DNA from 3 places in the Comamonas squillarum genome. Region 2 is predicted to be linked to each of the others. Evidence: predicted binding sites of a transcription regulator. Region 2 holds the regulator's gene; each other region holds the start of a gene.
What was found. The regulator sigma-54, encoded in region 2, starts transcription at its own class of promoters, with help from an activator protein. The targets are predictions, from matches to a motif close to TGGCANGNAANCTGCTTT.
Positions count from the first base shown of each region.

Region 1: hmpA (NO-inducible flavohemoprotein) is a predicted target of sigma-54. The motif match lies at 4,530-4,547, and genes of this name have one in related genera.
Region 3: N4T19_RS15555 (TorF family putative porin) is a predicted target of sigma-54. The motif match lies at 1,403-1,420, and genes of this name have one in related genera.

Region 1 covers NZ_CP104377.1:3,106,595-3,114,337, forward strand. Annotated here, with positions in the region: gene N4T19_RS14370 (ligand-gated channel protein) at 1-1,078, opposite strand, end outside; gene N4T19_RS14375 (DUF445 domain-containing protein) at 1,422-2,747, opposite strand; gene N4T19_RS14380 (DUF3297 family protein) at 2,919-3,170, shown strand; gene hmpA (NO-inducible flavohemoprotein) at 3,323-4,498, opposite strand; gene norR (nitric oxide reductase transcriptional regulator NorR) at 4,640-6,259, shown strand; gene N4T19_RS14395 (zinc-ribbon domain containing protein) at 6,287-6,889, shown strand; gene N4T19_RS14400 (FKBP-type peptidyl-prolyl cis-trans isomerase) at 6,948-7,364, opposite strand; gene N4T19_RS14405 (pyridoxal-phosphate-dependent aminotransferase family protein) at 7,447-7,743, opposite strand, start outside.
Region 2 covers NZ_CP104377.1:2,981,644-2,989,386, reverse strand. Annotated here, with positions in the region: gene argS (arginine--tRNA ligase) at 1-90, shown strand, start outside; gene N4T19_RS13835 (SPOR domain-containing protein) at 117-821, shown strand; gene N4T19_RS13830 (thiol:disulfide interchange protein DsbA/DsbL) at 878-1,522, shown strand; one part of gene N4T19_RS13825 (IS3 family transposase) at 1,592-2,478, opposite strand; one part of gene N4T19_RS13825 (IS3 family transposase) at 2,478-2,967, opposite strand; gene lptA (lipopolysaccharide transport periplasmic protein LptA) at 3,096-3,764, shown strand; gene lptB (LPS export ABC transporter ATP-binding protein) at 3,788-4,564, shown strand; gene rpoN (RNA polymerase factor sigma-54) at 4,670-6,286, shown strand; gene N4T19_RS13805 (aspartyl/asparaginyl beta-hydroxylase domain-containing protein) at 6,362-7,276, opposite strand; gene N4T19_RS13800 (hypothetical protein) at 7,424-7,743, opposite strand, start outside.
Region 3 covers NZ_CP104377.1:3,330,744-3,338,486, reverse strand. Annotated here, with positions in the region: gene N4T19_RS15560 (YifB family Mg chelatase-like AAA ATPase) at 1-1,148, opposite strand, end outside; gene N4T19_RS15555 (TorF family putative porin) at 1,476-2,207, shown strand; gene glnK (P-II family nitrogen regulator) at 2,251-2,589, shown strand; gene N4T19_RS15545 (ammonium transporter) at 2,655-3,962, shown strand; gene N4T19_RS15540 (aminotransferase class V-fold PLP-dependent enzyme) at 4,051-6,303, opposite strand; gene N4T19_RS15535 (Lrp/AsnC family transcriptional regulator) at 6,404-6,865, shown strand; gene N4T19_RS15530 (SMP-30/gluconolactonase/LRE family protein) at 6,941-7,743, shown strand, end outside.

The DNA of each region.
Region 1 (7,743 bases), 120 kb from region 2:
TCAGGCCCAAGGTGGTCAGGTTGCGCTCGCCGATCGGCACCACGATCTGGCTGTTGAACTCGGTGTTCTTGAGGTTCATCTGGCGGCCTGGGTTGTCGATCTCCTCGTGCTGCAGGTAGGTGGTCGAGGTGCCAAAGCCCCAGCGCCCGGTGTGCGAGAGGGCGATGTGGTTGCGCGCATAGTCCGAGTAGCTGGAGGCGCGGCTCGCGCTCTTGCCGGCCGTCGCATAGCGGTCCTGCAGGGTGCGGCCCACTTCGAGCGCCAGGTCGTGGTCCTTGTTGGGCGTGAGCGTGAGCTTGGCGGTGCCCGAGCTGCTGTCTTGCTCGTTGAAGCCGCCGACAAACCTGTCCTCCAGCCTGCGCGATTTCTGGCCATAGATCTGCAGGCCCAGCACCTCGCTCTGGATCGGGCCGGCCAGGTAGAAGTTGCTCTGGTAGATATCACCCGACGATGAAGACTCCTGCTGCGTGGTCTCGGCGCTCAGGGTGCCGGTCCACGCTTTGGCCACCTTGCGCGTGATGATGTTGACCACACCGCCCATCGCATCCGAGCCGTAAAGCGAGGACATGGGGCCGCGCACCACCTCGATGCGCTCGATGGCGCTGAGCGGCGGCAACCAGCCTTGCTCGATGCCGGCGCCATCGCTGTTGGGGCGGGTCTCGCGCGAGTTTTGCGGCTTGCCATCCACCAGGATCATTGTGTAGTTCGAGGCCATGCCCCGGATGCTGATGTCGCTGGAGCTGCCGCCGCCGGTGATGACCACGCCGGGCACATCGCGCAGCGCATCGGTCACATCGCGGTAGGCCTTTTTCTCCAGCTCCTGGCGCGGAATCACCGTGATCGAGGCCGGTGCATCTTCTACCGCCTGCTCAAAGCCCGAGGCTGTCACCACCACGGTCGACAAGGTCTTGTCGGCCTCCGCCTCGGTCTGCGCCAGCGCAGGGCCCGCAGCCAGCAGGGCAGCGGCCACCAGCGCCGTGGCGCGCCATGCATGGGGCACGGCACTGCGCGGCGACGGGCTGGCGTGCAACAGCAAGGAATGGCGGGCAGCGCAGGCTGCAAGGGGGCGGGCGGTCATGGAAAAACTCCGGTTCAGATCAAGGTATGGCATGCGGCAGCGCTACCTGCTCGCTCGTAACGAGCAGGCAAAGGCGCAGGCGCAGGGCCAGCGGTTATTCGCGGGGGGTTGGCGCGGTCAGTCGCGGCGCGGCAGGGTCAGGACGGGCTGAGCCTGGGCCGCCCTGGCGTGCATGCCGGGCTGTGCGGCATGGAGATGGCTGGCGCCACCTGGCTGGGCAACGAAGAACGTGGATTGACGCTTAGCAAATGCGAATGCTTCTTATTATATAGAACAATAAAGAAGTGTTGACTAATGTGAAGCTGGCGTGAAGCATAGACACCGCCCACTGTTGCGGTTTTACCTACACGGAGCCCGCACCCAGGTGGTTCACCAGCCAGCCCAGCCAGAACAGCGCAAAGCCGATCAGCCCGCCCACCAAGGTGCCATTGATGCGGATGTACTGCAGGTCGCGGCCAATGTTCCACTCGATCAGCTCGCCCAGCTCGCGCGCATCCCAGCGCTTGACGGTGTCGGCAATATGCGTGCCGAAAAACTGCGAAATCTCGGGCGCCAGCTCCCGCACCCACAGCTCCATGCGCGTATTGAGCGCGGTGCGCAGCGCCGCGTCGCCCGCCAGCGACTTGCCCAGCCACAGACCCATGCCGCGCACATTGCGCGCCATCGCCGAATGCTCGTTGGCCAGGTCGGCCTGCAGGCTGGCGCGCAGGCTTTGCCACAGCTCCTGCACATACTGGCCCACGGCAGGGTCGTGCTGCAGGTAGCGGCGCACTTCCTCGCCCTTGGCATGCCAGGCAGGGTCCTGGGCCAGCCGCTCCACCCATTCCTGCATGGTCTGGTCAAACTTGGCGCGCAGCACATGGCTGGGGTTGTCGGCAATGGCGTCGAGCAGGTGCTCCAGGCTGCTGGCAATCATCGCCGAGCCCTTGTCGCTGAGCCAGCCGGTGGGCAGCATCTTTTCCTTGAGCGGATGCTCGGTCTTGAGCCAATGCGCAATGGTCTGCGCGATCAGGGCGCGGGTTTCGGCCTCGTGCAGCAGCTCGACGAGCTTGTCCAGCGCCTGCGCCAGCAGCACCTGGTGGCGGCCGTTGTGCGTCAGCACCGCCAGCACCTTGGACAGCGACTGCGACAGATCGATCTGGCCGAGCAAGGTGCGCAGCGCCAGCTTGATAAAGCGCTCGACCTGCGCATCCTGCACGGTGGCCAGTGCAGCGGCGGCCAGGCGCGCCACCTGGTGGCCCAGCAGCTCGGCGTTGGCCGGCGACTTGAGCCACTGCGCCAGTTTGTCGGCCGGCTGGTGCGTGCGCACCAGTTGCACCAGCGAGTCGCCATCGAGAAAACGCTCGCGCACAAAGACGGCCAGGTTCTCGCCAATGCGGTCCTTGTTGCGCGGAATGATGGCCGTGTGCCGCGAGATCCACGGTATCGGGATGTGCTTGAAGAGCGCGGCCACCGCAAACCAGTCGGCCAGCGCGCCAACCATGCCCGCTTCGGTCATCGCCCGCAGGCAGCGCAGCGCCAGCTGCCAGTGGCGTGACTGCGCAAACGGCTGGCCCAGGCACCAGCTGGCCACGATGAACAGCAAGGCCACCAGCAGCAGCAGCAGCAAGGGGGTGAGCTTGGCGCGGCGCAGCAAACGCTGCTGCTCGTCGGTCAGTAGCAAAGGCATGGCGACCACTGTAGCGGCAAGCAGCGGGGCTTGCCAAGTCAGCCAACTGCGCGGTTTGCCTGCCGCTTGCCTGCCATGGCCGCGGGTTTCCCTCCACCATGCGAGGTGCCGCCAAAGTGTGGACAATGGCGGCCTGTGCGGCCCAGGGCCGCGTTCTCTTCTGCACCAACCATGACCGATACCACTGCCCGCCCCGAACTGCCCGACCACCTGTCCATCGACCCCAAGAGCCCGCACTTTGTGCGCGAAGTCTTCAACCATGACATCGGCATCCGCTTCAACGGCACCGAGCGCGTGGACGTCGAGGAATACTGCGTGAGCGAAGGCTGGGTCAAGGTGCCCGCCGGCAAGACCGTGGACCGCAAGGGCAAGCCCCTGCTGATCAAGCTCAAGGGCAAGGTCGAGGCCTATTACAAGGACTGAGTCCTGGCCTGATCGCCCCCGCTGGGCTGTATAGAATGCGGCCCGGTAAAACGAAAACCCGACCCACGCTGGCCACTCAAGGCAAGCATGGCTCGGGTTTTTGCATGTGGCGCGGTCAATGCCGCGCGCCTCAGCGCTTCAGAAGCTTGCGATCAGGCCAGCGCCTCGGCCGGGCCAAAGAACTCATAGCGCACCTGGGCATCGGGCACGCCGAGCTTGCGCAGCGAGGCCTTGACCGAGCGCATAAAGGGCTTGGGGCCGAGAAAGTAGACATCGGCATCGCGCGAGGCGGGCAGCCACTGGCCCAGCAGGTCCTCGGTCAGATGGCCCTGGGCAGCCACCGCCTCGCCCTCGGCCACCTTGTCGTACACATAGAGCGGCTGCAGCTGGCGGTGCGCCTGGGCCAGCGCATCGATCTGCGGGCGGAAGGCATGCACGGCGCTGTCCCGGGCGCAGTGGATAAAGGTGATGGGACGCTCGGTCTGCAGCGCGGCTTCGAGCATCGGCAAGGTGGGGGTGATGCCCACGCCGCCGCTGATCAGCACCAGCGGGCGCTCGCTCGCCTGCAAGGTGAAATGGCCGGCCGGTGCAAACAGCTCCAGGGTGTCGCCCACTTGCAGGTCATGCAGGTAGTTGGAGACCTTGCCACCGGGCTCGCGCTTGACGCTGATGCGGTAGCTGCGGCCATTGCTCGGAGCCGACAGCGAGTAGTTGCGGCGCTGCTCGGTCCCACCCACGATGGCGCGCAGGCCGATGTACTGGCCCGGCTGGTGGGCGATCACGGCCTGGCCATCGACCGGCTCCAGGTAGAAGGAGCTGATCTCGGCGCTCTCGGCCACCTTTTGCACCAGCTTGAAAGTGCGCGCACCGCGCCAGCCGCCTTCCGTATGGGCAATGTCGTCATAGGCCTTGGCCTCGGCAGCGATCAGGATGTCGGCCAGCTGGGTGTAGGCAGCGGCCCAGGCATCGATCACCGCATCGGTGGCGATCTCGGCGCCCAGCACCTCGCGGATCGCGCGCAGCAGGCAGCTGCCAACGATCTGGTACTGGTCTGGCTGCACCTGCAGCGCCACATGCTTGTTGATGATCTGCGCGGGCAGGTCACCCAGGTTCTCCAGCTTGTCGATATGCTTGGCATACATCAGCACGCTATGGGCCAGCGCACGGGGCTGGGCACCGCTTTGCTGGTGGGCCTGGTTGAACAGCGGGCGCACCTCGGGGTACTCGCTCAGCATCATCTGGTAGAAGTGTGTGGTCAGCGCCTCGCCGCCGGTCTCCAGCAGCGGGACGGTGGCCTGGATGATCTGTTTTTGGCTATCGCTCAGCATCTAACTCTCCTTGCATGTGGTTGGTCTTGACAATGCATGCAGCGTGCCAACACCGGGTTTGTGGAATATCAATACCTTGCACAATGCATGCAGTCATACTGACATCACCTAAATGCTGTGTTTTTGACACCCCGAGTCGTTTTGACATCCTCCAAAATCCTCAACGCGGTCATTCCGCTGGTGGCCGATCTGGCCCAGGAGCTGCCCGAGCGCGAGCGCCTGCGCCGCCTGCTTGCGGCCCTGCGCACCCTGCTGCCCGCCGATGCAGTGGCGCTGCTGCGCCTCAACGGCGAATGGCTCGAGCCCGTGGCCATCGATGGCCTGGTGCCCGATACGCTGGGCCGGCGCTTCAAGGTGGCCGAGCACCCGCGCCTGGCCCAGCTGCTGGCCGCTGGCCAGGCCATGCGCTTTGCGCCCGACAGCCCCCTGCCCGACCCCTATGACGGCCTGATCACCACCCCGGGTGAGCTGCATGTGCATGACTGCATGGGCTGCGTGCTGCAGACCGGGGGCCTGGCCTGGGGCCTGTTGACCCTGGATGCGCTGGAGCCCGACCGTTTTGCCGATGGCAATGCGCTCGAACTGCTGCAGGCCTTCAGCAACCTGGCTGCCGCCACCGTGGCCACGGCCGAGCGGGTGCAGCAGCTGTCCCAGGCTGCCCGCAGCGCCAGCGCGCCGGCGCCGCGCAGCCCGGGTGCGGATCGCAGCCGCCAGATCCTGGGCACCAGCCCTGCGATCCGCCAGCTGCAAAGCAGCATTGCGCTGGTCGCCGCCAGCGACCTGTGCGTTCTGATCACCGGCGAGACCGGCACCGGCAAGGAGCTGGTCGCCCAGGCCGTGCATGCGCAGTCGCTGCGCGCGGCACAACCGCTGGTCAGCATCAACTGCGCCGCCCTGCCCGACAACCTGGTCGAGAGCGAGCTGTTCGGCCATGTGCGCGGCGCCTTCACCGGCGCGTTGAGCGAGCGGCGCGGCAAGTTCGAGCAGGCCCAGCATGGAACTCTTTTCCTCGACGAGGTCGGCGAGCTGTCGCTGTCGGTGCAGGCCAAGCTGCTGCGCGTGCTGCAAAGCGGCCAGCTGCAGCGCCTGGGCTCGGACCGCGAGCACCAGGTCGATGTGCGCGTGATCGCCGCCACCAACCGCGACCTGGCCGCCGAAGTGCAGACCGGCCGTATGCGCGCCGATTTCTACCACCGCCTCTGCGTCTACCCGGTCGTGGTGCCGCCGCTGCGTGCGCGGGACAGCGACACCCTGGTCCTCGCCGGCTGCTTTCTGGAAGAGAACCGCGCCCGCCTGCAACTGGGCGGCCTGCGCTTGGATGCCGCCGCCCAGGCCGCCCTGCTGCGCTACCCCTGGCCCGGCAATGTGCGCGAGCTGGAGCACTGCATCAGCCGCGCCGTGCTCAAGGCGCTGAGCCGCACCCTGGGCCAGCGCAAGGACAGCAGCAAACCGCGCATGCTGAGCATTGGCGAGGAGGACCTCTGGGACGGCGCCGCCGCCGCACCGCTGCCGCCCGGCCAGCAGGCAACGGGCCTTATCGCGCCTGTTCCCGCGTCCGAAATGGCCGAAGTGGCCGAAGGGCTAACAGCCAGTGCCGAGACCTTGGGCCTGCGCGCCCAGGTGGAACGCTACGAGCGCCAGCTGCTCAGCGCCAGCCTGGCCCGCCACAACGGCAACTGGGCGGCCGCCGCGCGCGAGCTGCAACTGGACCGCGCCAACCTGCAGCGGCTGGCCAAGCGGCTGGGGATTGAGCGACACTAAGCCGGACAGCATCCGCACATGAGGCACATGAAAAAGAAAAAGCACAGCCAGTCAACTGACTTTGTACCGCACCCGCGCTATGGAAGTGCACCCATGCCATCGCATGTGCAAGGCGTCTCAGAAGAGGCCATTTTGCAGTGCCATTGGTCCTATAAATCCGAGGAGATTTTTCCAGAATCGGTGCTGATGGCGGATACCAGCAAGCAGAATTTCAGCATCTTCCCGCGCGAGTGCTATGTCGACATGCGCAAAACCTGTCGTAGCTGCAAACGTCCCTTCATCTTTTTTGCGGCCGAACAAAGACACTGGTTTGAAGTGTTGCAGTTTTACGTAGACGCCGACTGCGTGCATTGCCCCGAATGCCGTGTGCAGCGCATGGCCGCCAAACGCGCGTTTCAACGCTATTCCGCTTTGACTCTGCTTGCCAAGCCGACCCCAGATGAGTTGCAGCAGTTGGTCGATGCATCGCTAACGCTGCATGCACAAGGCACGCTCAAGAGTCGTGATCGCTTAGGCCAGCTCAAAAATGCTGCGCTCCGGCTGATTCCGGACTACCCGGGCACCTTGGCCTTGGTGGAAGCGCTGCGCAACAAGGACGCATTGATGCCCACTGACAGTAAAAGCGACTAAATAAAAAGCCTCCGCGCCAGCAAGACGCGGAGGCTTTTTAGCTTGTGAGTAGCGGCGTTTACTGGCCCTTGATGCCCAGCAGTTCCACTTCAAAGTTCAGGGTGGCGTTGGGCGGGATCACGCCGCCCGCGCCACGGGCGCCATAGGCAATGGAGGCCGGGCAGGTCAGCTTGGCCTTGCCGCCAACCTTCATCAGCTGCACGCCTTCGGTCCAGCAGGGGATGACGCCTTGCAGCGGGAACTCAATCGGCTCACCACGCTTGTAGGAGCTGTCAAATTCCTTGCCGCTGTCGGGGAAGGTGCCTTTGTAGTGCACCTTGACGGTGTCGCTGGCCTTGGGGCTGGCGCCGGTGCCGTCCTTGATGCTTTCAAACACCAGGCCGCTCTTGGTCGTCACAGGCTTGCTTTGTGCCTGGGCAAAGCCGGCGGTCAGGGCGATGGCAGCGAACAGGGCGCTGGCGGTCAATGCTTTCATGGCGAAATCCAATCCAATGTTCTTCAGAAAAACCAGCATTCTGCACCCGGATAGCAGGCGCAGAACACGTTAAAAACACAAGTTAACCCTTGATACCCAAACCATCGAGCGCCTGGCGCAGATGGCCCACGGTGCGATCGACGTTATGCCATTTGTCGAGGCCAAACAGGCCGATGCGGAAGGTCTTGAACTCCGGCCCTTCGTCGCACATCAGCGGCACGCCAGCGGCGGTCTGCAGGCCCACGCTGGCGAACTTCTTGCTGTTCTGGATCTCGGGGTCGGTGGTGAAGCTGACGACCACGCCGGGCGCCTCAAAACCTGGCGCCGCCACGCTCGGAAAGCCGCGCGCCTTGAGCAGTGCGCGCACTTCCTTGCCCAG
Region 2 (7,743 bases):
CTGGCCCGTCTGGCACTCGTGGCAGCGGTCGCGCAGGTGCTGCGCAATGGCCTGGCCGTGCTGGGTGTGAGTGCACCAGAGCGCATGTGATTTTGCGAACAAAGGTAATAACTGCAATGCGACGACATCAACGTGGTGGAACCATCCTGGGCCTGATCCTGGGGCTGCTGGTGGGCGTGGGCGCGGCCTTGGCCGTGGCCGTGTACGTCACCAATGTGCCGGTGCCGTTTGTCAACAAAGGTGGCGTGCGCGGCGAGGCCAAGGACAAGGCCGAGGCGCAGCGCAACCAGAACTGGGACCCGAACTCGCCGCTCTATGGCAAGAACCCCGCGCGTGCGCCCGCGGCTGTGGCACCGGCCGCTCAGGGCGTGGTGGTGCCTGAGCCGCCGCGCACGGTGGCTGACAACGCCCCCGCGCCAGTGGAAAACAAGCCTGCCAAGCCCGAAGTGGTGCTGCCCGATACCACCAAGCCCGCTGACAAGCCGGCAGACAAGACCCAGGTGGCCAAGCTCGACCCCAAGGCCGGCCAGGGCGCAGATCCGCTGGGCGATCTGGCCAAGTCGCGCAGTGCCGATGGCACCGACGGCTTCCAGTACTTCGTGCAGGCCGGTGCTTTCCGCAGCCAGTCCGATGGCGATGCACAGCGCGCCAAGCTGGCGATGATGGGCTGGGAAGCGCGGGTGAGCGAGCGCGAAGTCAATGGCCGCACCGTATACCGGGTGCGCGTGGGCCCCTTCAACAAGCGCGATGATGCCGATGGCCTCAAAGGCAAGCTCGATGGCGCCGGCGTGGATGCGCAAATCGTCCGCGTGCAGCGTTGAACTTTTGGCGGTGCAGGGCACTCCTAACCGCAACTTGTCACTGGAGTTAACAAAACATGAAACGTCGTGAGTTTTCCACTTTGGCGGCTTCCGCTACTGCCGCCTCGGCGCTGAGCCTGCCTTTTGCCACCGGCGCCAACGCACAGGCCAAGTTCAAGGAAGGCAAGGACTACCTGAAGCTGGCCAAGCCCGTCACCCCCGATGCGCCCGCTGGCAAGGTCGAGGTGATCGAGTTCTTCTGGTACAGCTGCCCCCACTGCAATGCCTTCGAGCCGCAGTTTGAAGCCTGGGCCAAGACTGCCCCCAAGAACCTGCAGATCCGCCGCGTGCCTGTGGCCTTCAACAACACCTTTGTGCCGCAGCAAAAGATCTACTTTGCGCTGGAGTCGATGGGCCTGATCCCTGACGTACATGTCAAGGTTTTCCGTGCGATCCACGTCGAGCGCCAGCGCCTGAACAAGGACGACGAGATCTTCGCCTGGATGGACAAGAACGGCGTGGACTTGGCCAAGTTCAAGGAAGCCTACAACTCGTTCAGCGTCGCAGGCCAGGTGCGCAAGGCCACCCAGCTGCAAGAGTCCTACGGCGTCGAAGGCGTTCCATCGCTGGGCGTGGCGGGCAAGTACTACACCGACGGAACCCGTGCCGGCTCGATGAGCAACGTGCTGCAAGTGGTAGAGTTCCTGGCTGCACAAGGCTGAGCGGATTCCCCAACGCTTGAGACAGAGCCCGCGCACTGAACTGACCCCAAGAAGTTGGACAGTTGGAAGCTAGGGACTGAAGGCCTGAATCCGGTATTGCACTGGACTCAGGCCTTTTAGTTTTAGCTTGATGCGTTGGTGATTGTAGTAATGGATGTAGTGGTGAAGACCTTCTTGAAGCTGCGCCACACTGCTGAACTTGTTGAGGTGGAAGAACTCGGACTTCAAGGTTCCGAAGAAGCTCTCCATCGCTGCGTTATCCAAGCAATTGCCCCGACGTGACATGCTTTGCACCAGGCCATGATCGGCCAGCAAGCGGCGATAGGCACGACTTTGGTACTGCCAGCCCTGGTCGGAATGCAGCAATGGTTTTTCCTCCCTGCCCAGCTTGCCTAGCGCCTTGCGCAACATGTCACCCACCATCTTCAAGCGCGGTTGCGTATTCATCTGATAGCTCACCACCTCGCCGTTGAATAGATCCATGACAGGCGACAGGTATAGCTTTTTACCCAAGACGTTGAACTCTGTCACGTCCGTCACCCATTTCTGGTTAGGCTGCTCGGCCATGAACTGGCGCTGCAACACATTGGCCACGCCCGCGTGCTGCCCGGCGCGATAGGAGCGATATTTCTTGGGCCGAACCAGGGACTTCATCCCCATTACCTGCATCAGGCGCTGCACGCTCTTGTGGTTCACATGACAGCCATTGCGCTTGAGTTCAAGCGCAATGCGCCGATAGCCATAGCGTCCTTTGTGAAGCTCGTAGACAGATCGGATCTGAGCCTTGAGCTCAGCGTATTTGTCGCCTCTCCTGTGCACTTGAGCCTGGTAATAGAAGGTGCTGCGCGCCAGCTTACCTGCCCGCAGCAAGTCCTTGAGGTCGTGATCTGGCCTTAGCTCAAGCACTATCCGCGCTTTTTCTGCGCAGCTTGTTTTTTCGCCTGAACCAAGGCCTCCAATTTTTTTAGGTACGCCACCTCCGCGCGCAGGTACTTCACCTCTTTGAGCAAATCTGCGTGCGAACGCGTGTCGTCCGCAGACATAACTGCTTGTGCCTGTGCGGGCTTGGCTGTGGGTGGGTTTGGCATCTTCTTGGAGCGTCCTCTTGGCCGGGGTGCAAGTGCTTGCGGCCCACCGTCATGATATTGCAGCTCCCAGGCGCTGATGACACCCGTGCCACCCCGGATATCAAACAAGGTAATCGTCTCTCGTGCAGACAGATCATCTCGCCACATCCGCTGCAACACTGCCAGTTTGAAGTCAGCGCTGTAGCGACTGAACTTCTTGCGCAACCCTGATAGGCCATGCTGCTGGTAGCTCTTTACCCAACGTCGCACTGTCGCTTGGTCGAGACCGTGAGCATGGGCCAGTGCTCTGAACCCATGCTGCCCCTGCACGTAGCCCTGGACAACTTCCAGCTTGTAACTCTCGTCGTACTTCGCCATGAAAAACACCCCAAAGGTTGGATGGATGTCCAACTTTTGGGGTGCAGTTCACACGCGGGCTTTTTTGTGCCAGAAACGGCCTAACGCTCCAGCATGGCTACAATGGGGCAGAGCAAGATTCATGCCTTATGAGACACCGTATTTTTAACTCTTTGTTGGTGGCAGTGGCCCTGGCCGTGCCGCTGCTGTCGCACGCCGAGCGTGCAGACCGCACCAAGCCCATGAACATCGAGGCGGACGATGGCCGCCACGATGAACTCAAGCAGACCAGTGTCTTCACGGGCAATGTGGTGGTGACCAAGGGCACCATCATCATCCGTGGCGCGCAGCTGACCGTGAGCCAGGACCGCGACGGCTTCCAGCACGGCGTGGTGACTGCTGCGCCGGGCAAGCTCGCATTCTTCCGCCAAAAGCGTGACTCGGCCCCAGGCGCGCCTGACGAGTTCGTCGAAGGCGAAGGCGAGGTCATCACCTATAACGGCCGCGATGACACCGTGCACTTTGAGCGCCGCGGCGAGTTGCGCCGTTACCGCGAGACCACGTTGACCGACCAGGTCAGTGGCCCGCTGATCGTCTACAACAATCTGAGCGATACCTTCACGGTCTCCGGCCAAAAGGGCGCCCAGGCGGCGGCCGAACCCAAGCCCGGTGCGCCCAAGAAGGACCGCGTCCGTGTGATCCTGACGCCCAAGGCCGATGGCAAGGCGGACGACAAGGCCAGCGCCCCAGCCAAGCCCGCTGCCGATGACAAGACGCCATTGCGCCCCAGCACCCAACTGAACGACGGAGCCAAGTGACCGTGGCAGAAAACTCGTCGACCATTTCCGTCAACGCCCGGGTCGCCAACAGCGACCACCGCAGCCAGCTGGAGGTCTTGCACCTGGAGAAATCCTATGGCAGCCGCAAGGTGGTCAAGGACGTGTCGCTGTCGGTGCGCAAGGGCGAAGTGGTGGGTTTGCTAGGCCCCAATGGCGCGGGCAAGACCACCTCGTTCTACATGATCGTGGGCCTGGTACGCAGCGATGGCGGGGATATCCGCATCGATGGGCAGTCGGTGGCCAATATGCCGATCCACCAGCGCTCGCAGCTGGGCCTGTCCTACCTGCCGCAGGAGGCCTCGATCTTTCGCAAGCTCAGCGTGCAGGACAATGTGCGCGCCGTGCTGGAGCTGCAAAAAGATGAGCATGGCAAGCCGCTCTCGCGCGCCGAGGTCGAGCGCCAGCTCACCGCGCTGCTGCAGGAGCTGCGGGTCGAGCACCTGCGCGAATCACCGTCAGTCGCGCTGTCCGGCGGCGAGCGCCGCCGGGTCGAGATCGCCCGTGCGCTGGCCACCCAGCCCCGTTTCATCCTGCTCGACGAGCCTTTCGCCGGCATCGACCCCATCGCCGTGATCGAGATCCAGCGCATTGTCGCCTTTCTCAAGGAGCGCGGCATTGGCGTGCTGATCACCGACCACAATGTGCGCGAAACCCTGGGTATCTGTGACCATGCCTGCATCATCAGCGATGGCAAGGTGCTGGCCGCCGGGACGCCGCAAGAGATTGTGGAGAACGCAGAGGTCCGGAGGGTGTATCTGGGTGAACATTTCCGTATGTGACACCGCACGCCTTGGCGGGCGTGCCAGCCAAGATGCCGTCCCGCGCTGCGGGGCCGGCAGGGCTGATCCGTTGCCAGCTGCCCCAGCCCGTGTGGAGGCGCAGCCATGATGCCGTCGCTGTCGCTGCGCGTATCGCAGAACCTGACCCTGACCCCCCAGCTGCAGCAGTCGATTCGCCTGCTGCAGCTGTCCACGCAGGAGCTGACACAGGAAGTCGAGCAGATGCTCGACGAAAACCCGTTTCTGGAGCGCGAGGGCGATGAGGCCCCCGAGGCTGAAGCCCGTAAAGAAGCCGCTGAATCTGCCGAAGCTGCAGACGCTGCAGACGCAGCCGACAAGGGTGCCGATACTGCTGCCAGCACCGACACCAACAACAGTAGCGATTTCGAGCCCGGAACCTCCGACCAGCCGCTGGATTTTGCTGCGGGCAAGGAAACCGGCGTCGATGCCGAGGCCGCTGCCGGCGATTCGGCATCGGACTGGGAAGAGTGGGGCGGCGATCTGCCCGCCCGCTCCAGCGCCAGCGATGACGACGACGAGACGCCGATGTCCGACCGGCGCAGCGAGCACCTGAGCCTGCAGGATGTGCTGCACCGCCAGGCCTTGTCGCTGCGCCTGTGCCAGGAAGACCGGGCCGCGCTCTACTTTCTGATTGAATCACTGAACGACGACGGCTACCTCGAAGAAACGCTGGCCGAGCTGGCGCAAAGCTTTGGCGATGCCTCGGATCCCGAACGCTACGAAGCCCTGCTGCACCACCTGACCGTGGCGCTGCGCTTGCTGCAAAGTCTGGAGCCGATTGGCGTGGGCGCGCGCAACCTGTCCGAATGCATGCAGCTGCAGATCAAGGCCCAGCAGCGGCTGTTGGATGAAGAGGGCTCGGACACGCCCGAGGCCGATGCGCTGGCGCTGGAGACCGCTTTGCTGGTCTGCCAGGAATCGCTGGAGCTGCTGGCGCGCCGTGATGTGCGCAAGCTGGTGCAACTGACCGGATGCAGTGATGCCGCGGTGCGCAGCGCGCTGGCGCTGATCGCCAAGCTCGAGCCCCGCCCCGGCCGGCCCTATGCCGATGTGGACCGCAACACCATCATCCCCGATGTCCTCGTGCGACCCAGCAATGAGCGCGGCCTGCCGGTGCCCGGTTTCAGCGTGCAGCTCAATGCCGAGGTGATGCCGCGCCTGCGCGTGCAGGATGTCTACGCCAATGCCTTGCGCAGCCACAAGGGCAGCGAGGGCCATGGCGCGCTGCAGCAGCGGCTGCAGGAGGCGCGCTGGTTCATCAAGAACATCCAGCAGCGCTTTGACACCATCTTGCGCGTCTCGCAGGCCATCGTCGAGCGCCAGCGCAATTTCTTTGTCCATGGCGAGCTGGCGATGCGCCCCATGGTGCTGCGCGAGATTGCCGATGAGCTGGGCCTGCACGAGTCCACCATCAGCCGCGTGACCACGGCCAAGTACATGGCCACGCCGCAGGGCACGTTCGAGCTCAAGTACTTCTTTGGCTCGGGCCTGGGCACCGAGACCGGCGGCAGTGCGTCGAGCACGGCGGTCAAGGCGCTGATCAAGCAGCTGCTGGACGAGGAAAGCGCGAAAAAGCCGCTGTCGGATGCAAAAATCGCCGATCTGCTGCAGGCCCAGGGCATTGAATGCGCGCGCCGCACGGTGGCCAAGTACCGCGAGGCCATGCGCATCCCGCCGGCCAGCCTGCGCAAGGCGCTGTAAGCGCAAGCAGCCAGGGCCCATAAAAAAACCGCAGTTGCGTTAGGCACTGCGGTTTTGCTTTGAGACGGAGCCGCTTTACTTTGGCCACAGCCACCAGATGAACAAGGCCAGCACGGCCAGCATCAGGCCAAACTTGGTGAGCTTGTAGGCCGTCTTGTTCCAGGCCTTGAAGCGGCGGCGGTACTGGCCCATGTAGAACGAGATCTTGAAGATGCGGCTGATGAAGCCGCGCGGATCGCCTTCGTTGTTGGGCGAGCTGGCGGCAGCGACCACATGCGTGCCCAGCCAGCGGTTGAGCCACTGCGCAAAGCCATTGGTCATCGGGCGCTCGACATCGCAGAACAGCACGATGCGGTTGCCTTCGGACCGGTTCTCGGCCCAGTGCATAAAGGTCTCGTCAAAGATCACGCCTTCGCCCTCGCGCCAGCTGTAGGGCGTGCCATCGACCTCGATCATGCAGCGGTCATCATTGGGCGCCAGCACAGCGAGGTGGTAGCGCAGCGAGCCGGCATAGGGGTCGCGGTGCAGGTTGAGCTTGGCGCCGGGCGGCAGCTCGGCAAACATGGCCGCCTTGATGCCGGGGATGGACTGCACCAGCGCCGTGGTCTTGGGGCACAGCTCCATCGCAGACGGGTGGGCCTGGCCGTACCACTTCAGGTAGAAGCGCTTCCAGCCGGTCTTGAAGAAGGAGTTGAAGCCCGCGTCGTCGTTGTTGGCCGCGGCCTTGATCTGCATGGCCTGGTGCAGACCGATGGCCTCTTCGCGGATCTCGCGCCAGTGGGCCTGCAGGGGGGCCAGGTCGGGGAAGGTGCTGGTGGGCAGGTAGGGCGTGCGCGGTACCTTGCTGAACATCAGCATGAAAACATTGAATGGCGCCGTGAACGTGGAGTGGTCAAACAGCTGGCGCAGCAGCTTGTGCCGCACCTTGCCACGCAGGTGCATGTAGAGGCCGCAGCCAAAGAAAAGCAGCACCAGGGCCAGAACGATGATTTTTGCCATAGACAGCGATTTTAGCGACTGTGCTGTGGCGGCTGTCTGCGCAACCGCAAACTGGCGCGCGGCAAGGGCTGCGGGGCGGTGGGATGGCCTGCTGGCAGCAGGCCTATTGCGGTTTGGTCAATGGCAAGCCAGGTGGGCTTACCTGGGCTGGGCGGCGAAGGCGGTTTTCAGGCGCTGCAGCATCTCGCGGTTGAGCTGGCGCTGCTGGCCGCTCCAGTGCGTCATCGCCTTGTTCAGCTCGGCCTGCAGGCCATTGGCCGTCTGCCAGTCACCCTGGCCCGCAGCCCAGATCGCGTACTCGGCCATCACATCGAAGCTGCCCGAGTGCTGGCGCGCAAAATCAAAGCTCTTGCGCGCCATCGCCTGGTCGCCCAGCTGGGCGTAGGCCTTGGCCACCAGCAGGCCCACGGCCTCGGCGCGGAAGTGCACATCGGCCTGGGCAATCACGCGCAGCTGCT
Region 3 (7,743 bases), 350 kb from region 2:
GCCTGGTAGCGGCTGACCTGGTCGGGCGAGCAGCGGCAGGCGCGCTGGCGCGAGCCCCGAAAACCGCAGGGGCAGGGGTTCATCGCGGCAATCAGTTGGAAGCGGGCGGGAAAGGTGGCCTGCTGCGCGGCGCGGGCGATGCTGATCTGGCCGGTCTCCAGCGGCTCGCGCAGTGCTTCGAGCGCGCTGCGCGGGAACTCGGGCAGTTCGTCCAAAAACAGCACGCCGCAATGGGCCAGCGATATCGCACCGGGCCGGGGCGGACTGCCGCCGCCCACCAGGGCCACGGCGCTGGCGGTGTGGTGCGGCGCCATCGTGCTGCGCTGGCCCCAGCGCTGGGCATCAAAGCTGCCGACCAGGCTGTGCACGGCGGCGTTCTCCAGCGCCTCGGCCACGCTCAAGGGCGGCAGCAGGCCGGCAAAGCGCTGGGCCAGCATCGATTTGCCAGCGCCCGGTGCGCCCAGCATCAGCAGGTTGTGGCCGCCTGCGGCAGCGATCTCCAGCACCCGCTTGCTGGCCGCCTGGCCTTTGACATCGGCCATGTCGGCGCCGGGGGCCTCGGGCGGGCGGGGCTGGGCGGGCATGCGCTGCCACTGGCTGGGCGCTGCATCGGGCTCGGCGCTGGCGGCCTGGGGCGCAAAGTGCTGCACCACGTCCAGCAGGTGGCTGGCGCGGTAGACCTCGGCATCGGGCACCAGGGCGGCATCCTCTGCACTGCCCGGGGGCAGCACCTGGCGCACCTGCTGGCCGCGCTGGTGCAGGTCCATGCTGGCGGCCAGCGCGCCGCGCACCGGGCGCAATGCACCCGACAGCGACAGCTCGCCGGCAAATTCATAGTCCTTGAGCCGGTCCGCATCGATAGCGCCGCTGGCCGCCAGAATGCCGACCGCGATGGCCAGGTCGTAGCGGCCCGACTCCTTGGGCAGATCGGCCGGTGCCAGGTTGACGGTGATGCGTTTGTTGTGCGGAAACTCCAGCCCGCTGTTTTGCAGCGCTGAGCGCACACGCTCACGCGCTTCCTTCACTTCCAGATCGGCCAGGCCGACCAGGGTAAAGCTGGGCAGGCCATTGGCCAGATGGACTTCGACGCTGACGGGATGGCCGGTGAGCCCGACCAGGGCCCGGCTGTGCACCACGGCGAGACTCATGGGCGGGCTTCCTTGTTGTTTTGCACCTTTTTGGTGCATTGCGAAGCACCTCTTGGAGGCACGGCTGCCACCAGCATCGCAAAAGTCGCTGGCAGCAACAAGTGGCGACAGCCCGGGGAAGGCGTGGCGGCGGCGCCGGCCTGCCATCCCGCGCCCCCGGCCGCCCTGTGGCGGCTCAGAACGTAAGCATTTGCAAAAAAATATAGCGCGCTGCGCTTGTCTGGTGCGCGCAACGCAGCGGGTAGCGCTGGGTTTGGCACGCTCTGTGCATTGTGCTTGCCACAAACGGATGGGTCGAATTCATCAACAAGGAGTGTGGCAATGGCAATGAGCAACAGAGGCTGGATGGTGGTGGCGGGTGCAGCGTTCCTGGCGCTGCCAATGGTGGCAAGCGCGCAGCTGACCGCCAATGTGAGCGTGACCACGAACTACAAGTTCCGCGGTCAGGACCAGAAGTCCTCTAGTGCCCAATGGGTCAAGCCCGCACTCCAGGGAGGGGTCGACTACGCCTTTGGCGACAGCGGCTTTTATGTGGGGAACTGGAACTCCACCGTCGACTGGCTCGACAACAACAAGCTGGAGATGGATTTCTACGGTGGCTACAAGTTCAAGGCCGCTGATGTGGATTGGGATGTGGGTCTGCTGACCTATGTCTACCCCGGCAACACGCTGGGCAACACCACCGAACTGTATGGCTCGGGCACCTACGGTCCCGTGACCGTGAAGTACTCGCACACCGTGTCGAAGGATTACTTTGGCTGGGCCGGCACCAAGTACGACAGCACGTACAAGGGCCGCAACACCGGTTACCTGAATGTGGCATTCGCCCAGGAAGTGGCGCCCAAGACGACCTTGAAGCTGGCCGTGGGCTATACGCGCTTTTCCAGCGACATCAAGGACCTGGGCGTGCCCAACTACCTGGACTACAGCGTGGGCGGTGCCTATGACCTGGGTGATGGCTTCTCGCTGAGCGCTGCCTGGGTGGGCGCCAACAAGACGGGTGCCTTTGGCTTTGTGAACAAGGGTCGCGCGATCGTATCGCTGACCAAGGCTTTTTGACGCAGCGCCGCTGCAATAAGTGACGACAGGAGAGACTATGAACATGAAACTGGTAGTGGCGGTGATCAAGCCCTTCAAGCTCGATGAAGTGCGTGAGGCGCTGTCCGATATTGGGGTGCAAGGCATCACGGTGAGCGAGGTCAAGGGCTTTGGCCGTCAGAAGGGCCATACCGAGCTGTACCGAGGCGCCGAGTACGTGGTGGACTTCCTGCCCAAGGTGAAGCTGGAGATTGCGGTGGCCGAGGACCTGGTGGACCGGGTGATCGAGGCCATCGAGAACGCAGCGCGCACCGGCAAGATCGGCGACGGCAAGATCTTTGTCTCGCCGCTGGAGCAGGTGGTGCGTATCCGTACCGGCGAAACCGGCCCGAACGCGATCTAAAAAACAGCGCTCCGCGCTGGCAAGGCGCGCGCAACAAGCCAATTTATCTTGAAGGTGTGAACAACATGAGACGACTTCTTTCCTTGGCAGGGCTGGCGGCAGTGGCACTGGCCACTGCGGGCAACGCGGCTGCGGCCGATGCGGCAGCTCCCGTTCTGAATGCAGGCGATACCGCCTGGATCATGACCTCGACCATGCTGGTGATCCTGATGGTCATCCCGGGTCTGGCGCTGTTCTATGGCGGTCTGGTGCGCAGCAAGAACATGCTGTCGGTGCTGGCCCAGGTGTTCACGATCTTCTCGCTGATCACTGTGCTGTGGACCATCTACGGCTACTCGCTGACCTTCTCCGGTGAAGGCAACTTCTTTGGCGACTTCGGCAAGGTGTTCCTGATGGGCATCACGCCCGATACCTTGTCGGGTGCGATGGCGACTGTGCCGGAGTATGTGTTCGTCTCGTTCCAGGCCACGTTCGCCGCCATCACCGTGGCGCTGATCGTCGGTGCCTTTGCCGAGCGCATCAAGTTTGCGGCCGTGATGATCTTCGCCGTGCTGTGGTTCACCTTCAGCTACCTGCCGATTGCCCACATGGTCTGGGGCGGTGGTCTGCTGGGCAAGGATGGCGCGCTGGACTTTGCCGGCGGCACCGTTGTGCACATCAACGCCGGTGTGGCCGGTCTGGTGGGCTCCTATGTGCTGGGCAAGCGCCTGGGCTTTGGCCGCGAAGCGCTGGCTCCGCACAACCTGACCTTGACCATGGTGGGCGCATCGCTGCTGTGGGTGGGCTGGTTCGGCTTCAACGCCGGCTCGGCAGGTGCTGCCAACGGTATTGCGGGCCTGGCCTTCATCAACACCATCGTGGCCACCGGCGCAGCCTGCGTGAGCTGGTTGGTGTGCGAGACGCTGCACAAGGGCAAGCCCTCGATGCTGGGTGCCGCTTCGGGTGCCGTTGGTGGCCTGGTGGTCATCACCCCAGCCGCCGGTTTTGTCGGCCCCATGGGTGCCATCGTGATGGGTCTGCTCGCCGGTGCTCTGTGCCTGTGGGGTGTGTCCGGTCTCAAGCGGCTGCTCAAGGTCGATGACACCTGCGACGTCTTTGGTGTGCACGGCGTGGGCGGTATCCTGGGTGCCATCCTGACCGGTGTGTTCTGCGCCTCCAGCCTCGGCGGTGTCGAGCCAGAAGGCTACAACATGGCCCACCAGATCTGGGTGCAGACCAAGGGCGTGCTGATCACCATCGTGTGGTCGGGTGTGGTGGCCTGGATCTCGTACAAGGTGGCAGGTTTGCTGACCGGTGGTCTGCGTGTGACGGAAGAAGCGGAACGCGAAGGCCTGGACATCACCTCCCACGGCGAAGCGGCCTACGGACGTTGATTCTTGCGGATACTCCTTGGGGGGCCGGACGGGTGCACAACCCGGCCGGCCTTTTTTTATGCGCCGTGCTGGCGGTTGAAATGCGTTCTCAGACGGATGCCGTGGCGCGCTCTGGCCACAGCGCCAGGCCGCCGGCCACGCTGAAGGCCTGTTGGTGGCCCAGCCGGCGCAATGCATGGGCGGCCTGGGCGCTGCGGTTGCCGCTGCGGCAGTAAAACACCACGGGGGTATCGGCCGGCAAGGCCAGCCACTGCGGCAGCGCATTGAGCAGGCCCGACAGCGGCACGGCCTGGCTGCTGGCGCCATCGTCCAGGCCAGGCGCCTGGCCCAGCTGCTGTTCATAGGGCTCGCGCACATCCACCAGCAGCGCGGCGCTGCCCGCCTGCTGCAGCGCCTGGGCACGGGCCACGGGCAGCTCCACACACACGGCGGGCGTGGCGGCATCGACGCGGGCGCCGCAGGCCATTGTCTGGTAGGCGGTGGGGGCCAGGTCCTGCTCCAGCGCGGCCTTGGCAGCGGCAAAGGCGGCGGCATCGAGCTGGCCTTGCAGCACGCCGGCCAGCAGCGGCTGGGCTGCAGCTTCAACGGCCAAGGTGCAGGCAAAGCGGTTGTCATAGTCATGGCCGGGCAGCAGCAAGGTTTGCGGGCCCACGGCCCGGGCCAACAGGCGCAGGCTGTCCGCATAGGCGAGCGGCGCGCTCTGCACAAAATCGCTGCGGCCCAGCGCGCCGGGCAGCACGGTATCGCCCACCAGTGCCAGCTGCAGCTGAGTGCCTTCATGCAGCAGGTAGGCGGTGGAGTCTTCGGTGTGGCCGGGCAGCGCCAGGCGGCTTAAGCGGTAGGCGCCCAGCGTGATCTGCGTGGCGCCTTGGGGCCAGCCCAGCGCATCGACCGCGCCCGTGGCCTGCAGCGCAGCGGGAACGGCAGCGCGCAGCTCGGCCGCCGATGAGGCATGGTCGCCATGGCTGTGGGTATCGAGCACGGCCGCCAGGGTAAAGCCCCGGCAGCGCAGCCATTGCGCCAGGCGCTCGACCAGCTCGGGCAGCGGATCGACGACCACACAGCGCTGGCTGGCAGCATCGGCCAGCAGGTAGCAGCAGGCGCCGTCAACGACAAAGCGCGTCAGCAGCGGGGCTGTGCCATGGGCGGTGTCCTCAGGCGCTTCCACCAGACAGTTCGCGCGCAGTGCCGCGCCGCAGGCGCGGATGCGCTGGCAGGCCTCGGCGATCATCTCGGCCGGGTCGGCCGCGCCAAAGGACATGCGCACCGCAGCAGCCGTCTGCCAGGCGGGCAGGCCCATGGCCTCGAGCACATAGCTGGGCTGCGCCTTGCTGGCACTGCAGGCCGAGCCGCCACTCACCCGCAGGCCGGCAGCGTCAAACAGATCGAGCAGCAGCTTGGCGCTGAGGCCCGGCACGGCAAAATTCAACGTGGTGGGCAGGCACAGCGCGGGCGGCGCATTGAACACCAGGCCGGCAAAGGCCTCGCGCAGTGCGGCTTCGAGCTGGCTGCGGTGGCCCGCCATCGTGGCGGCGCTGGCAAAGCTGCTGCCGTCCTGCAGCGCGCGCAGCACGGCGCCCAGCGCGGCAATGCCGGCCATGTTCTCGGTGCCGGCGCGCAGCGCGCCTTCCTGCCCGCCGCCGGCCAGCAGCGGGGTAAAGGGCGCGCCCTCACGCACATAGAGCATGCCCACGCCCTTGGGGGCATAGAGCTTGTGGCCGGAGAACGGCGCGTAGTCGATGCCGCGCTCTACCGGCTTGAGCGCCAGCTTGCCCAGCGCCTGCACGCCATCGACCAGCCACAGCGCCGGGCTGCCGCGCAGCGCATCGGCAATGCCGTCCAGGTCGCTGATGACGCCGGTTTCGTTGTTGGCGGCCATCGTGCACACCAGGCCGGCCGAGGGTGCCTGCGCGCGCAGCCAGGCCAGGTCATGGCGGCCATCGCGGCCCACGGGGATGGCGGCAATCGGCAGGTGCAGGCCGAGTACGGCGTTCCAGTGCTTGAGGGCCTCGGGCACGGCCTTGTGCTCGGTCGCGCCATAGAGCAGCTGCAGCACAGTGCTGTCGCCGGCCTCGCGGCGCTGGCGCAGGGCGCTCAGCGCCGACAGCACGGCGGTCTGGATGCCCTCGGTCGCACCGCTGGTGAACAGCAGCTGGCCGCTGGGCACGCCCAGCACCTGGCGCGCGGCGGCACGTGCTTCGTCGAGCAGCGCGCGGGCCTTGAGGCCGCTGCCATGGATGCTGCTGGGGTTGCCGTAGGCATCGGCCATCACCGCCAGGGCGGCGGCGCGGGCTTGGGGGAGAACGGGGGTGGTGGCGTTGGCGTCGAGGTAGATTTCCATGCCCAAATTGTCCAGCCCGGGCCGGGGAATACAGTCGCAAAATTCGCCAGCTACTGCACAATATTGGAGTTCTATTCCAGAAAATAGGAAAAAAATGAAATTGGATTCTATTGACCGCAAACTGCTGGAGTTGCTGCAGGCCGACGCGGAGACCCAGGTGGCCGATCTGGCGGCCCAGGTCGGGCTGTCGGCCACGCCCTGCTGGCGCCGTATCCAGCGGCTCAAGGAGGCCGGGGTCATCAAGCGCCAGGTGGCGCTGGTGGACCGCGACAAGGTCAATGTGGGCGTGACGGTGTTTGTGGCGGTGCGCACCAGCACGCACAGCCAGGAGTGGTTTGAGCGCTTTCGTGCGGCAGTGGCGGCCATTGCCGAGGTGGTCGAGTTCTACCGCATGAGCGGCGAGGTGGACTACCTGCTGCGCGTGGTGGTGCCCGATATCGCCGCCTACGACAAGGTCTACAAGCGCCTGATCGCCGATACCCAGCTGCTCGATGTGTCGTCGAGCTTTGCGATGGAAGAGCTGAAGTTCACCACCGCCTTGCCGCTGTCCTATATTCCATAAGCCAGCCTCGCTGCAAGCCAGGTGGCACAGATAATGCTTAGGGTTTTCCATGCAATTCATTTCTAAAGGAACGCCATGATCTGGCATACCGTGGTCAGCCAGCCCTTTGCGTTGGGGGAGTCCCCTTTCTGGCAAGCCAGCGGTGGTGTTCTCTATGGCGTCGATGTCGCTGGCAAACAGCTGTGGCGCACGATGCCCGGATCGGGCTATATGGACCGCTGGGACATGCCCGCCGAGCCCGGCTGCATTGCGCCGGCCCGCAGCGGCGGCGCGCTGGACGGCTGGATCGTCGTGCTGCGCGACCGCATCTGCCGCGCCACCCACTGGGGCGGTACCCTGCACGACATCGCCCGCCTGCCGATCGACCCGGCCACCGAGCGCGGCAACGATGGCCGCTGCGATGCGCAGGGCCGCTTCTGGGTCGGCACCATCCACGAGCCCGCCAGCGGCCCGCGCCAACCGGTGGCCGCGCTCTACTGCATCGATGGGCTGACGGGCACCACGACGGTGCGCAAGGTGCAAGATGGCGTCTCCAACGCCAATGGCCTGGCCTGGTCGCCCGACCGGCGCACCATGTACTGGGCTGATACCCCCAGCCACACGATCAAGAAATTCGCCTGCGACGTGAGCGGCTACCCACAAGGCGAGGGCGAAGTCTTCATGCGCTTTGATGCCAAGCCCGAGGGCTGGACCCCGGGCGAGCCCGGCTATGGCGGCCGGCCCGATGGTGCCGCTGTGGACGTTGAAGGCAACTACTGGTGCGCGATGTACGAGGGCGGGCGCGTGCTGCAGATCTCCCCGCAAGGCCGCATCCTCGCCAGCCACTACACGCCGGCACTGTGCCCCACGATGCCCTGCTTTGGTGGCAGCGATGGCCG